One region of the Chryseobacterium sp. SG20098 genome, then DNA from elsewhere that is predicted to be linked to it. Evidence: riboswitches for the same ligand, from Rfam matches in the RefSeq annotation. Region 1 holds a riboswitch; each other region holds the start of a gene.
What was found. Region 1 has a riboswitch for cobalamin ahead of RHP76_RS17105 (TonB-dependent receptor plug domain-containing protein). Riboswitches for the same ligand answer to the same signal wherever they lie in the genome.

Region 1 (3,154 bases):
AATTTTGAATCTGTTCCACTGATAGGTTGTTGCCAATGCTACCAATGTAGTGTAACGTGTAGGATAAGAAAAATTATCCAGATTGGCATCCAGGTTATTATACTGAAAATCTCCACTCAGGCTGACATCCCAATTGGGAGTGATTGAGTAAATATTGGAAGAGGAAAGATAAAGTTCCCTTTGGATGTATGTATTATCGGTATAAATAATAGACTGCGAACGAACTGTGTCCATGAAATGGGTATAATCGTAAGCAAATTTTGCTTTAAGCTGTGTTTCAAATTTCGGGAACAGTTTTTTTCTCAGATTAGCCTGTACAAAATAATTCTCATCGGAAAGCCTCGCTCCTCTTCCTTCAAAGCGCCCGTTAACAATAGGTGCCGGCATTCCGCGGTTTGAAATATAACCGTAGCCACGGATATTCCAGCTTCCGTTATTTAAAGTTCCGTTGAGAGAAGTTTCAAAACGTTTTGCTTTGATATCTGAGTCCTGTCTTTTTGCAATGGTATCATAGGCCTGTTGTCCATCAGGATATTTCTTGGCATAACGAAATCTGTAAATTCCATCACTCTGCATAAATTCGCCACTGAAGCTGGCAGAAACCCTGTCTGAAATTTTCTGTTCCAATCGGAATGAAGGATTAAAGAGATCAATAGATGCACTTTTTGCTCTTATCACCAAATTGGTTTTTCTATTTCCTTTAAATACGGGTGTTTTAGGCTGTAAATAGATAGACCCAGAAGAGCCAAAGTCCTTTGCTGGCTGAAAAATTTCACTTTTCTGTCCGTTATACAACGATATTTCTTCCAGATCATCCAAAGAGTACCTTCCCAGATCCACCAGTCCGTTTTGAGCATTTCCTAATTGAATTCCATCATAAAAAACCCCTACATGCTGGCTTCCCATGCTTCGGATGTTGATGGTTTTCAAACCACCCAATCCTCCGTAATCTTTAATCTGAACGCCTGAAAAATACCGCAGTGCATCTGCAACGGAATGACTGTTTAGTCTTTCCAGCTGTTCTCCCTGCAGCGTTTGTGCCGGAAGGATTTCTTTAAAATTCTTTTTGTAAAGATTAATTCCTTTAATCGTCTCTTCCTGAAGACTGTCCTTCTTCTTGGTTTGAGAAGATAAAAGTTGAGATGTAATCACCAATATTGTGAAAACAGCTTTATGAATTGCAGAAGTAATTAGTTTTGCTGCCATTAGCTCATTTAGGGTAATGAAGACGCTAATGGGGTATAAGAATACAACGACAAAGCACAGCTGTCACTGCACAGAATCATTGATGTCCTAAGCTTTATTCCACGAAAGCGTCAAACGATTATTGTCTGGCAGGTCTTCTGACTTACTCCATTTTTGAAATCCTTCCCATTAAAAAACAGTGGATATATTCTTCAAAAACTTTAGTGCGGAGCTTACAGCAGCGGGTCTGTCCCGGATTTTCACCGGATTCCCTTTTAAGAGCTTTTTACGGCTCACCAAATTCCGGCAAAGATAAATAATTATTCCTAATCCCCAACTAAAATCATGATTTATAAACAATTAAAGCTCCCGAAGGAGCTTTAACATCATTTATTGGGGGTGTCGCTTTAAATTCCAATATTCAGAAAAATACTGAATCTTGATTGAGCTTCAATATCTCCTCCCGCCAGATGCGTGTACATGGGAAGCATGATTTCACTTCCCAGGCTCAGCTTTTTGTAAGAGGCTTCAAATCCCAGTTTTCCGTACAAAGCACTACCAGCAGTATTCGGCAGTGCCTCATCAAACTGTTTGTTCTGAGCGTAGACTTCACCCTGAACCCCTGTTTTTACAGAAAAAATGGACTTTTCATTTCCTGCAACCTGATAAAAGCCTGTTGCTGCATAGTTCCATTGGTTTCCAAAACGGTAATTTTTCCTGTTCTCTGTTTTAATGGTGTAATCTGTATTGACCAGTACAGCTACTTTATTTTTCTGAAACTTATAATTCAAAGCGGCCTGATAATCCCAGCTTCCGGTTCCCAGCTGAAAGCTTGGGTTGACACCGGATGCCCCTTTTTCATCAAACTTCCCGAGTGGAATTTTCACTCCCAAACCTCCACTCAGATGATGGAAATTATCTTTAGAGCTCATCAGCTGGTAAATCCCCATCAGATTCAGATCTCCTATTCCATTGATTCTGATATCTCCCTGCATCGTTTTCTTTTCATGGAAATGGAAGGGCAGACTTGCATAAACACTTAGTTTTTTAGTCAGTGGAATCTTCCCCCACAGCTGCAACGTATTGAAATACTGATCCTGCGTGAGGTCTTTTACAAATAAGTTTTCCTTGGCTTTGTAATGCTGTGCAAAGTATTTGATTCCGATAAACTGTGGATTCAGCAAAGATTCAAAGCCGGAAGATCCATTTCCTGCAGCACAGCCGCACGCATCACAATCATCATCAAAATCGAATCTGTTAAGCGTTTCGGGAGCAACATAAGCACTGTCTCTGATGGTTTTTGCCTGATACTGATTCAACAGGATCAAACTTACTATCAATATAATCTTCTTCATGTTTTTTATAAATTATTCTGCAAATTTTGGATTGGATATAAAACTTTTATCCGATAATGTTTTCAGGAATGCAATGATCGATTGTTTTTCCTGACTGTTCATGGCAATTCCTACATGACCGTTCTGTTTCAGGCGGGGATCAAGATTGGGATTATCTTCCACCTGATCTGAATAGAAATTGAGTACTGCTTCCAAAGTGTAAAACCTTCCGTCATGCATATAAGGCGCAGTATATTCAACATTTCTCAGACTTGGAACCCGGAATTTCATCCAGTCAACCTGAGTAAGAGTAACCCTGTAACGTCCGGCATCTTTGAACTCTGTATTGTAATAGAGTCCTGTATTTCTGAAACTCTCATCGGTAAATAATTCGCCGCTGTGGCAAGAAGCACATTTCTGATTGAATAATGTCATTCCCTGAGATTCTGCCAAAGTCAACTGTTCTTTTCCCTGTCTGAATCTGTCATATTTTGAATCTGCAGAAATTAAAGAAGCCATAAACTGTGATAATGCTTTTAAAATTCTTTCGCCGGTAATGGTTTCGTCTCCATAAGCTTCTCTGAACAGTTTTTTATACTTCTGATCATCTTTTATTTTCGAAATAGCTTCCGGTA
Region 2 (3,154 bases), 1.6 Mb from region 1:
TAAATTTCTTTTATTAGGAAAAACTCATTCAGAACCACAAGATGTTTTGGCAAAACTTCAGCAAATGCTGAACAACAACAATACACAGAAAAATTATAAGAAAAGATTCACTGTCAGTTCACATCAGGGGCTTTATTTTATCAATACGGAAGAGATCTCTTTCTTTGGAGCAGAAGAAGGAGTTGTTTTTGCTTTTGATACAGCAGGAAAAAAACATCTGTTGAATGAATCTACTTTAAAAGAAATTGAAATGCAGTTAAATCCTTCTGATTTTTTCAGGATCAACCGTAGTGAGCTTGTTCAGAAACATCATATTGAAAGAATAGAGCGATACAATAAAAATACACTTTCCGTTCAGATAAAAGGGCAGAAAGATCATCTTGTCACAAGCCAAAGCAATACTTCCTCGTTCAGAAAATGGATTGAAGAATAAATAGGTTTTCCGGTTTTATTCCATTAAATAGTCAGTCCATGGTTATTTTTTACCTCAGCCATCACAAACGTACTGTGGGTACTCCCTATGGAATCCACAGATCCAAGCTTATTGAATACAAAATCCTGATAATGCTTCATATCCCGTACCTGAACTTTCAGAAGGAAATCAAAATCCCCGGAAATATTGTAACATTCGGCAACTTCTTCGATTTCTAAAATCTCCTTTACAAAATCATAACCTATCGATCTGTCGTGAATTTTGAGCTTGATCTGGCAGAAAACCGTAAATCCGCGATTCAGTTTTTCGGCATCAAGAACGGCCGCATATCTTTTAACAAAACCTTCCTGTTCAAGCCTTTTTACCCTTTCAAAAACAGGTGAGGTAGAAAGATTTACCTCTTTCGCAAGTTCCTTAACGGTGAGTTTAGCATTTTTCTGGAGCAGCCTTAGCAGCTGTAAGTCCTTATCATCGAATTGTTCCACAGAATATTATTCTTTTAAATGATTAAAACATTCAAATGTACAGAATTTTATGCTTTTATTTTTGTTTTTAAAAGTTTAATTTGCTTAATTATTTGATAATAATTGTATTTTTATTCTGTATTGCTAATTTTACACAAAATTAAAAACTTTTACTGATGACCATAGTTAAAGGTAAAAGTACAGTTCTTTACAGATACTTCATCAAACAGAAAAGGTTTTACTTAACGTAGATTAATAGGGAATCGTGTGCAAATCACGAGCTGTCGCGCAACTGTAAGTAACACACCAAAGGTTTCTGTCCTTGCAGATCCACTGCCAAAAGCGGGAAGGATGACGGAAACTGTTACAAGTCAGGAGACCTGCCTTTACTGAATTGACAATGCTTTCGCGGTCTGAAGCTTTGGGGTCATACAGATAATATATCGGATTCGGGTATTTTCTTTTGTAAAGGAAATTACGCTGTCTGCTATGTCATGACTTTCCTGAAACTTCTTCCGATAAAACATTACGAAGCCTTTTAAAGAACTTTCCCAATAAGTTTAATTAAAAAGTTTTAAAAAATGCAAACTCACATCCTTGGCTATCCGCGTATTGGTAGCAAAAGAGAACTCAAAAAAGCCTGCGAACAGTATTGGTCAGGTAAAATCCTTTTGGAAGAACTTCTGAATACCGGAAGAACTATCTGTAACCAAAACTGGAATATCCAGAAAGAAGCAGGGATAGACCTTATCCCGTGTAATGATTTTTCATACTATGATCAGGTGTTGGATATGAGCCTTGTAGTAGGAGCCATTCCAACACGTTACCATGAAGTGGTGCTTAAAAAGAATAATACTGAATTGGATCTTTATTTTGCAATGGCAAGAGGATATCAGAAAGACGGATTGGATATCACTGCCATGGAAATGACCAAGTGGTTCGATACCAACTATCACTATATCGTTCCGGAATTTTATAAAAATCAACAGTTTAAACTGAGCTCAGATAAGATTTTCAATGAATTTGCCGGAGCAAAACAAGCGGGAATCAATGCAAAACCGGTGATTATCGGACTGGTTTCTTATCTGTTATTAGGAAAAGAAAAAGAAGAAGGCTTCGATAAATTGGATCTGGCTGGAAATCTTCTTCCAGTCTATACAGAGATTTTAACCAAACTTCAAGACCAGGGTGCGGAATGGATTCAGTTTGATGAACCTTTTCTGGCGTTGGATTTAACAGAAAAAGCCAAAGAAACGTATCTTTCTGTGTATGCCGAAATCAGAAAACGTTTTCCGAAACTGAAATTTATCGTTGCCACTTATTTTGACGGATTAAAAGATAATGCATCAATTGCTGTTTCCCTTCCGGTGAATACATTGCATATTGATCTGGTGAGAAATCCTGAACAGTTAGATGATATTCTGAATGTTATTCCGGAAAGCTTAGGCCTTTCATTAGGAGTAACCGACGGTAGAAATATCTGGAAAAATGATTACGAAAAATCATTGTCTTTCATCAGAAAAGCTGTTGAGAAATTAGGATCTGAAAGAATTCTGATTGCACCATCATGTTCATTGCTTCATTCACCTTGTGACCTTGATTTTGAAACCAGTCTTAATCCTGAAATTAAAAACTGGCTGGCTTTTGCTAAACAAAAAGTAAAGGAAGTCGTAACGCTTAAACAACTGGCATCCGGAACGGAAAATGAACAGGTTCTTGAAGCATTTGAAGAAAATAAAAGAGCCATTGAAAGCAGAAGAACTTCTTCTCTTATCCATAATGATCAGGTAAAACAGAGAGTGAATTCAGTTACTGAAAAAGATGCTCAGAGAATAAATACTTTCAAAATCCGTAAAGAAGAACAGCAGGAAGTATTGCAGCTACCATTATTTCCAACCACTACAATCGGATCATTCCCTCAAACCACAGAAGTAAGAAGCTGGAGAGCAAAATTTAAAAAAGGAGAGCTTACTGCAGAACAATATGATACCTTATTGAAACAGGAAACGCAGAGAACAATCCGCTGGCAGGAAGACATCGGAATTGATGTATTGGTTCATGGAGAATTTGAACGAAACGACATGGTGGAATATTTCGGGGAACAGTTGGAAGGATTTGTATTCACTAAAAACGGTTGGGTACAAAGCTACGGAAGCCGTTGTGTGAAACCTCCTGTGATTTTCGGTGATGTTTCCCGCCCGACTCCGATGACGGTGTATTGGTCTCAATATGCCCAATCTCAGACTGAAAAATGGGT
Region 3 (3,154 bases), 1.8 Mb from region 1:
TGCAGCAGGAGGACTTGTACAGATAGGTTCTATATCAAACGGTTATCCGGCAGCGGGTAGAACTGTTGTTTCGAATGACGGAACCAAAATTTCGTCCTCTATAACAAATGCAGCAACGGGATTTAATGAGATATCAACCTATGATGTAGCTACTTCGACCTGGGTAAACAGAGGCGGGCTTGTTCCTACAGGATGGGACGGTAGTGTAAGTTCAACCTGGGGGATGACTACCAATGGAAGCACGATTGTAGGTTTAGGTTTTCTTACTGCTGCAAACGCACATGCTGTGAAATGGGATGAAGCAAACGGAATGGTAGATCTGGGAAGTATCGTTGCAGGACGCAGCTCCAGAGCAAACGCAATCAATGCGGCAGGAACAGTAATTGTAGGTTGGCAGGATGAGCCAACCGGAACAAGAAGTGGGGCTAAATGGCAGGATGGAGTAGAAACTTTTATTACTGATAATAATGGAAATAATGTAGGGGAAGCAGGAGGAATTTCTGCAGATGGAAATACAATCATAGGCTCAGCAAATCCTAATCCCTATGTCTGGAATGCTGTGAGCGGACTTACTTATATAACGCATCCTAATGCTTCTTTCAGCTTCAAAGGAGGTGCCACCGGGATTTCTGCTGATGGGAAAAAAGTAATTGGATATTATAGAGCATTTGGAGCACCTCCTATGTCAGGGGAAGGTTTTATCTGGACTTCTGCTACCGGAAGGATCAATCTGAATGATTATGCAGCCTCTTTGGGAATTGCAACGAATGGAGTAACCATGGGGCTTCCTTTGGCCATTTCACAGGACGGAAAGAAAATTGCCGGATCAGGGACGAATGCTTCAGGGCAGATGATCGCTTTTTATCTGGATACTTCTCAATTTTTATCGGTGCATGATGCAGTGAAAGAGAAAAATAATATGGGTGTCTATCCTAATCCTGTGACTGATATTCTATATTTTAAAGGAACAGGAAAAATAGAGAAAGCCGAAATTTATAATATGGTGGGACAAAAGGTAAAATCATTTGATTCGGTAGAAGGGCAGATTGATGTTTCATCCCTGTCAAAAGGAGATTATATTTTGCAATACTCTATGAAGGGAGGAAAACAAGAGACTTATAAATTCATTAAAAAATAACATATATAAATAGTAAAGTAGTGGGATGAATGGCTGTTTTCAATATTGAAAGCGGCCGTTCTTTTTTGTGTATATAGCAAAAGGATAGCATGTTGTGTATAGAAAAGTCTGGTTTTTGGTGAATACATATAAAAAACTATCTTTGCAAAAATTTTGGTTTCCAGTATTTTGGAATGAAAAGGGAATCGGGTGTAACTCCCGGACTGTCCCCGCAACTGTAAATCGCAACTCAAGTTTCTGCAAAAAACCACTGTTTAATAACGGGAAGGTGCAGAATGCGAAAGTCAGGAGACCTGCCGGAATTATAATTAAAAAACATATTGCTTTCGGAGGAAAAGTAAAAAAGTATGGATATAAAAAGATCTTTAGTACTGCTTTTTTCATCTTATGGCTGTTTTCTTTTTGCACAAGAGAAAGCCATCGATACTGTTTATGTCTTCGATAATCAGATGATTAGGGTGAAACTTTTTCATCCCGTAAAAATAATTTCGGCAGAAGATGCTGAGAAAAACTCCAGTAATCTTTCTGAACTTCTGAGATTTCAGTCACAGGTTTTTATCAAAGAAAATGGCCGTGGTGCCGTTTCTTCACCTTCTTTCAGGGGAACTACCGCTCAGCAGACTGCTTTTGTGTGGAATGGAATTAATATCAATTCTAATTTTCTGGGACAGGGAGATATTAATAATATTGCTTTGTTCGGCTATGATCAGATTGGTATAAAAGCTGGTGGTGGAAGTGTAGTATATGGGAGTGGTGCCATCGGGGGAAGTATTCACCTGAATAATACCCTGGATTTTAATAAAGGCTTCCATGGTTCTTTATTTTCTGAAGTGGCTTCTTTTAATACCTATAATAACTTTATAAAAGGTTCTTACAGCAATGATAAGTTCAGTTTTAAGGCTTCTGGAAATTATTCTGTAAGTGAAAATGATTATAAGGTAAGTGACCTGAACTATATCAACAGAAACGGAAGTTATTACAATACAACGTTCAATGTAGGAGCATCCTATAAAATCACAAACGATCATAAAATTTCGTGGCAGAGCCAGTTTTTTGATTCTTCACAACGCTTTCCTGTATATGAAGAAACGGGAACAAAAACGAAATATAAAACTCAAAGTGTAAGAAGCCTTCTTTCCTGGGACTGGAACAAAACAAAGTTCAGTAATTCCCTTAAAGCAGCTTATACGGAAGAGAATTTTCAATTTTTTGGTTCGTTAAATCAGCCTAAATCAAGTAGTGGAACCGGGAAAAATTATATCTTTAAAAATGACTTTAATTATTTCCTGAATTCAAAGTGGAATTTTAATATCATAGGAGAGTTTCAGGTTAATAAAGGAGAAGGATATCAAAACGGAATATCCAGCGTCAGCAGAAATATTGGTTCTGTTTCAGGATTGTTAAGATATTTTGCAACAAAAGATCTGCGTTTTGAGGGTGGATTCAAGAAAGATTTTGTGGAAGATGTGAAGTCACCGTTGATGTATTCGTTCTCCGGAAAATGGAGTGCAGCAAAATGGTATGATGTAAGCCTTAATGTATCAAAAAACTTCAGATTTCCATCCTTTAATGATATTTATTATGAACCGGGAGGAAATAAAGACCTGAGACCGGAAACCTCTACCCAGCTCGATATGACGAATGTGTTTAAAGCAGGAGATTTCAGACTTACTTTGTCTCCATACTATATGAACATCACAGATCTTATTGCATGGCTTCCAACGGCTAAAGGATACTGGCAGGCATTCAATGTCAATAAAGTTGAATCCTATGGATTAGAATCCCAGCTGTCCTTTAGCAAACAATGGGGTAATCATAAAATCCGGGCCAATGCAGGATACTATTATGCAAAGTCTATTGATAAAGAAACGAAAATGCAGAGACCTTACGTTCCTATGCACAGAGGAAATGCCAATATAGATTACGAATATGGTTTCTTTAAACTTTTCGCACAGGGGCAGCTGAATGGCGTTACGTATACTACAAGTGACGAAAAAAGGTCAGATGCCATAGATC
Region 4 (3,154 bases), 2.0 Mb from region 1:
AGCATTGAAAGCTGCAATCATTGAACAGTCTGCGTATAAGGGATTCATTATTTCTGATCATAATTATCAGGAAGTTCTTGATATTTCACACCAAATATTTCTTCTGCGTGAAGGCTATCTAAAACAAATAGAAGATTTAAAAGAACTGCAGCGGTATAATTATCTTCCGAAAAGCATTTAATTTATATATTTGAGGGATCAAAAAATTTTCATGATGACTTTCATAAATAAAGCATTCTATTTATCCGCTTTCAGTATTTTATCTATTGCTTTTGTAAAAGGGCAGACTAAAGTTCCTTTTGGAGTTGTAAAAGCTGAAGAAGGATATGCCAACGTACGTGTACATAAAGACGATTACCGAAAAATTGTAGACAAGATCCGTATGCGTAAAGGAGATGTATTTGTTTATGTAAAACCTGCTCCCGGAGAAACAGAATGGATCTGGATCAAATATCCGGAGAAACAGGATGACGACAAACCTTTTGTACGGTATGAAACTCTGGATAAAGAAGGAATGGTAAATAAAGGGCGTATTGCTTATGTAGACCAGCTTCCTGCCTACACTCCATCTAAATCTAAAAACGGAAGATCTCTTATTTTTACTGACAATTCTGATCCTAAGATTCCTACTGCCCAAAGAAGCAAAGTGGTGATTGATATTTATCCTTCCAATGCAGGATACCGTAAAAAGGAAAAAGATGCCGAAGGAAAAATTCTTACGATTGATAAAGTAAAACCATGGGGAATTGGAAATGACCTTCCGGAAGGTATGACCGAAATCAAATCCATCAGAGTACAGCAGCCCGGAAGAGGATCTGTTTTTGTAAGAGAAGCCATCAAAAATATGTTCCAGCCTACCATGGATTTTGAAAACGTTGGAGTAACCTCACTTGACAACGATAATATTTTTCTTTATATGATAAACGGTTCAGGGGAAAACAGATACACTACTCTCTGGACGATTAAGAAAGGAAGAGTAATCAGCCAGATTATTTACCATAATCCGGAATAAATTCATTATTTTTGCATTCGAAAAGTTTTTACGCTTATTCATCACAGAAATTGGTTCTGCATCACTGCAGATTAAAAGGGAACCGTGTGAAAATCACGGACTGTCGCGCAACTGTAAGTAACTGAAGTCTTTATCAAAGATCCACTGTGCGAGGCATGGGAAGGAGATAAATGATGTTACAAGTCAGGAGACCTGCCTTTTTCTTAAACATGTAACTTTCGCGATTTGAAGTTGTATTGATCTGATGGATTGTTTCAGGAATTCTATAAGTTCCTGTTATTATTCTGTTGTTTCCAATCATTTCCTATCGCTTTAATTAATAATGATATATGACTACAGAAGAAAGAATTGAAGCATCCGAAACCAGAATCTTTAAAGCGGTTTTCCCTAACACAACCAATCACTATGATACCCTTTTTGGAGGTACAGCGATGCAGCTGATGGATGAGGTAGCTTTTATCACAGCAACCCGTTTTGCCAGAAAAAGAGTGGTAACGGTAAGCAGTGACAAGATCGATTTTAAAAAACCTATTCCTGCCGGAACCATCGTTGAGCTGATCGGGAAAGTTTCATACGTGGGAAAAACCAGTATGAAAGTAAACGTTGAAATTTACACCGAGCAGATGTATTCCTATGAAAGAGAAAAAGCAATTATTGGTGATTTTACTTTTGTAGCGATTGACGAATTCAAGAAACCAATCCAAATACTATAAACAATAAAGTTTCGGGCGGCCTCTGGCCGCCCGAAACTTTTCCATTCAACACAACATAGTATATCTCAACCAAAGAATAATTGGAGTTCATTTGTTTTTATATTTACTTTTAGCATGGCAAAAAAATTATTTTTACATTGCTGTCACTAAAAACTATAGAAGAACCGATATTTCATGAAAAAGATTATTGTAATCATTACCCTTATCCTATCCATTACATTAAGAGCACAAAAAGACGTTAAAATTGAACTTTCAGAAAGTTACGAATTAGGAAATATTATTCTGGCCCTCACTGAATATGGCAGAACAGATCCTTATGACGTACAGAAAATCCCACCGTATTATGATGAAATCATCACGTATTTTGAGCCTGTAAAAGATCATCCTTTACTAAAAAAAGTAAATTATTCAAGAAAAGATTGGAAAAAATTCTTAGGCTTCCGAACTGATTTCTATGCATTTTCTTTTGATGAAAAAGGCTTACTTAAAAGAGATTTTCCTTTCAATTCCTTTGGTCCTAAAGAAGTAGATGAAAATCTGGAGCTCATCAATGATTTTGTAAAGAAATCAAATTACAGAACCTTTTATAAAAATCATCAGTCGTTTTACAATACTTTAATTGCCAATTACAAAGAGTATTATTACATCAATGATACTTATACTTTTTTGGATAAAATAGCAAAAAGACCAGCCAATGAAACAGATAAGAAATACATTATTGCCATATCTCCTTTGGTAGGCGGACAGAATTGCCACAGGGATATCAATAGCTCCTTAACTGTAGACTTTCCAAATATCGGAGAAGATCTTATCCTTGGAAATTTAAAAGGTAATCTCGCAAGAAGGATTCTTGATAATCACACCGTATTTTCAGAAATCGATCATGGGTATGTAAATCCTATTTCAGATCAGTACTCAAAGGAGATAACGGAAAGCTTCAACCTTACGAATTGGGATAAAAAATCAGGATACCCGGGAATAAATTCATTCAATGAATATATGACATGGGCTGTTTACGATTTGTTCATCAACGAAAAATTTCCAGAAGAAAAAACAGACAGTCTTTCAGCGATTTATCATAAAGTGAATATCCGACGCGGTTTTATTGCTCAGAATTTATTCTCGGAGAAGCTTATAGAGCTTTATAAAAAGGAAAAGAATCTGGAAAAATTATATATTCCATTATTAAAGTGGACGAAGAAAACAGGAAACAAAATTTCCCAGCCTTCCGTTGTCAATTCCAATAATAAAGACTTTGAGAAAACTGATCTCAATAATATCGTGGTACAATTCACAGAGCCTATGAAAAAAACAAAGACTCTTCAGCTCAAATTATATGAATACATTGATGGAAAAGAAACCCGCAATACCATCATTATCGTTAAAAATCCGGTCTGGTCTAAAGACGGGAAAGAAGTGAAATTCAGCC

Region 2: linked by a shared signal. The riboswitch ahead of metE (5-methyltetrahydropteroyltriglutamate--homocysteine S-methyltransferase) and the one ahead of RHP76_RS17105 (TonB-dependent receptor plug domain-containing protein) in region 1 are both predicted to bind cobalamin.
Region 3: linked by a shared signal. The riboswitch ahead of RHP76_RS08875 (TonB-dependent receptor plug domain-containing protein) and the one ahead of RHP76_RS17105 (TonB-dependent receptor plug domain-containing protein) in region 1 are both predicted to bind cobalamin.
Region 4: linked by a shared signal. The riboswitch ahead of RHP76_RS08180 (acyl-CoA thioesterase) and the one ahead of RHP76_RS17105 (TonB-dependent receptor plug domain-containing protein) in region 1 are both predicted to bind cobalamin.

What each region holds. Positions count from the first base shown of each region.
Region 1 is NZ_CP134622.1:3,740,512-3,743,665, reverse strand. It holds gene RHP76_RS17105 (TonB-dependent receptor plug domain-containing protein) at 1-1,206, opposite strand, end outside; cobalamin riboswitch at 1,316-1,501, opposite strand; gene RHP76_RS17100 (transporter) at 1,593-2,540, opposite strand; gene RHP76_RS17095 (cytochrome-c peroxidase) at 2,553-3,154, opposite strand, start outside.
Region 2 is NZ_CP134622.1:257,853-261,006, forward strand. It holds gene RHP76_RS01170 (LytR/AlgR family response regulator transcription factor) at 1-433, shown strand, start outside; gene RHP76_RS01175 (Lrp/AsnC family transcriptional regulator) at 457-918, opposite strand; cobalamin riboswitch at 1,114-1,300, shown strand; partial or broken gene metE (5-methyltetrahydropteroyltriglutamate--homocysteine S-methyltransferase) at 1,479-3,154, shown strand, end outside.
Region 3 is NZ_CP134622.1:1,948,222-1,951,375, reverse strand. It holds gene RHP76_RS08880 (T9SS type A sorting domain-containing protein) at 1-1,138, shown strand, start outside; cobalamin riboswitch at 1,276-1,454, shown strand; gene RHP76_RS08875 (TonB-dependent receptor plug domain-containing protein) at 1,486-3,154, shown strand, end outside.
Region 4 is NZ_CP134622.1:1,790,152-1,793,305, forward strand. It holds gene RHP76_RS08170 (ATP-binding cassette domain-containing protein) at 1-181, shown strand, start outside; gene RHP76_RS08175 (hypothetical protein) at 212-1,012, shown strand; cobalamin riboswitch at 1,047-1,227, shown strand; gene RHP76_RS08180 (acyl-CoA thioesterase) at 1,342-1,725, shown strand; gene RHP76_RS08185 (DUF4932 domain-containing protein) at 1,900-3,154, shown strand, end outside.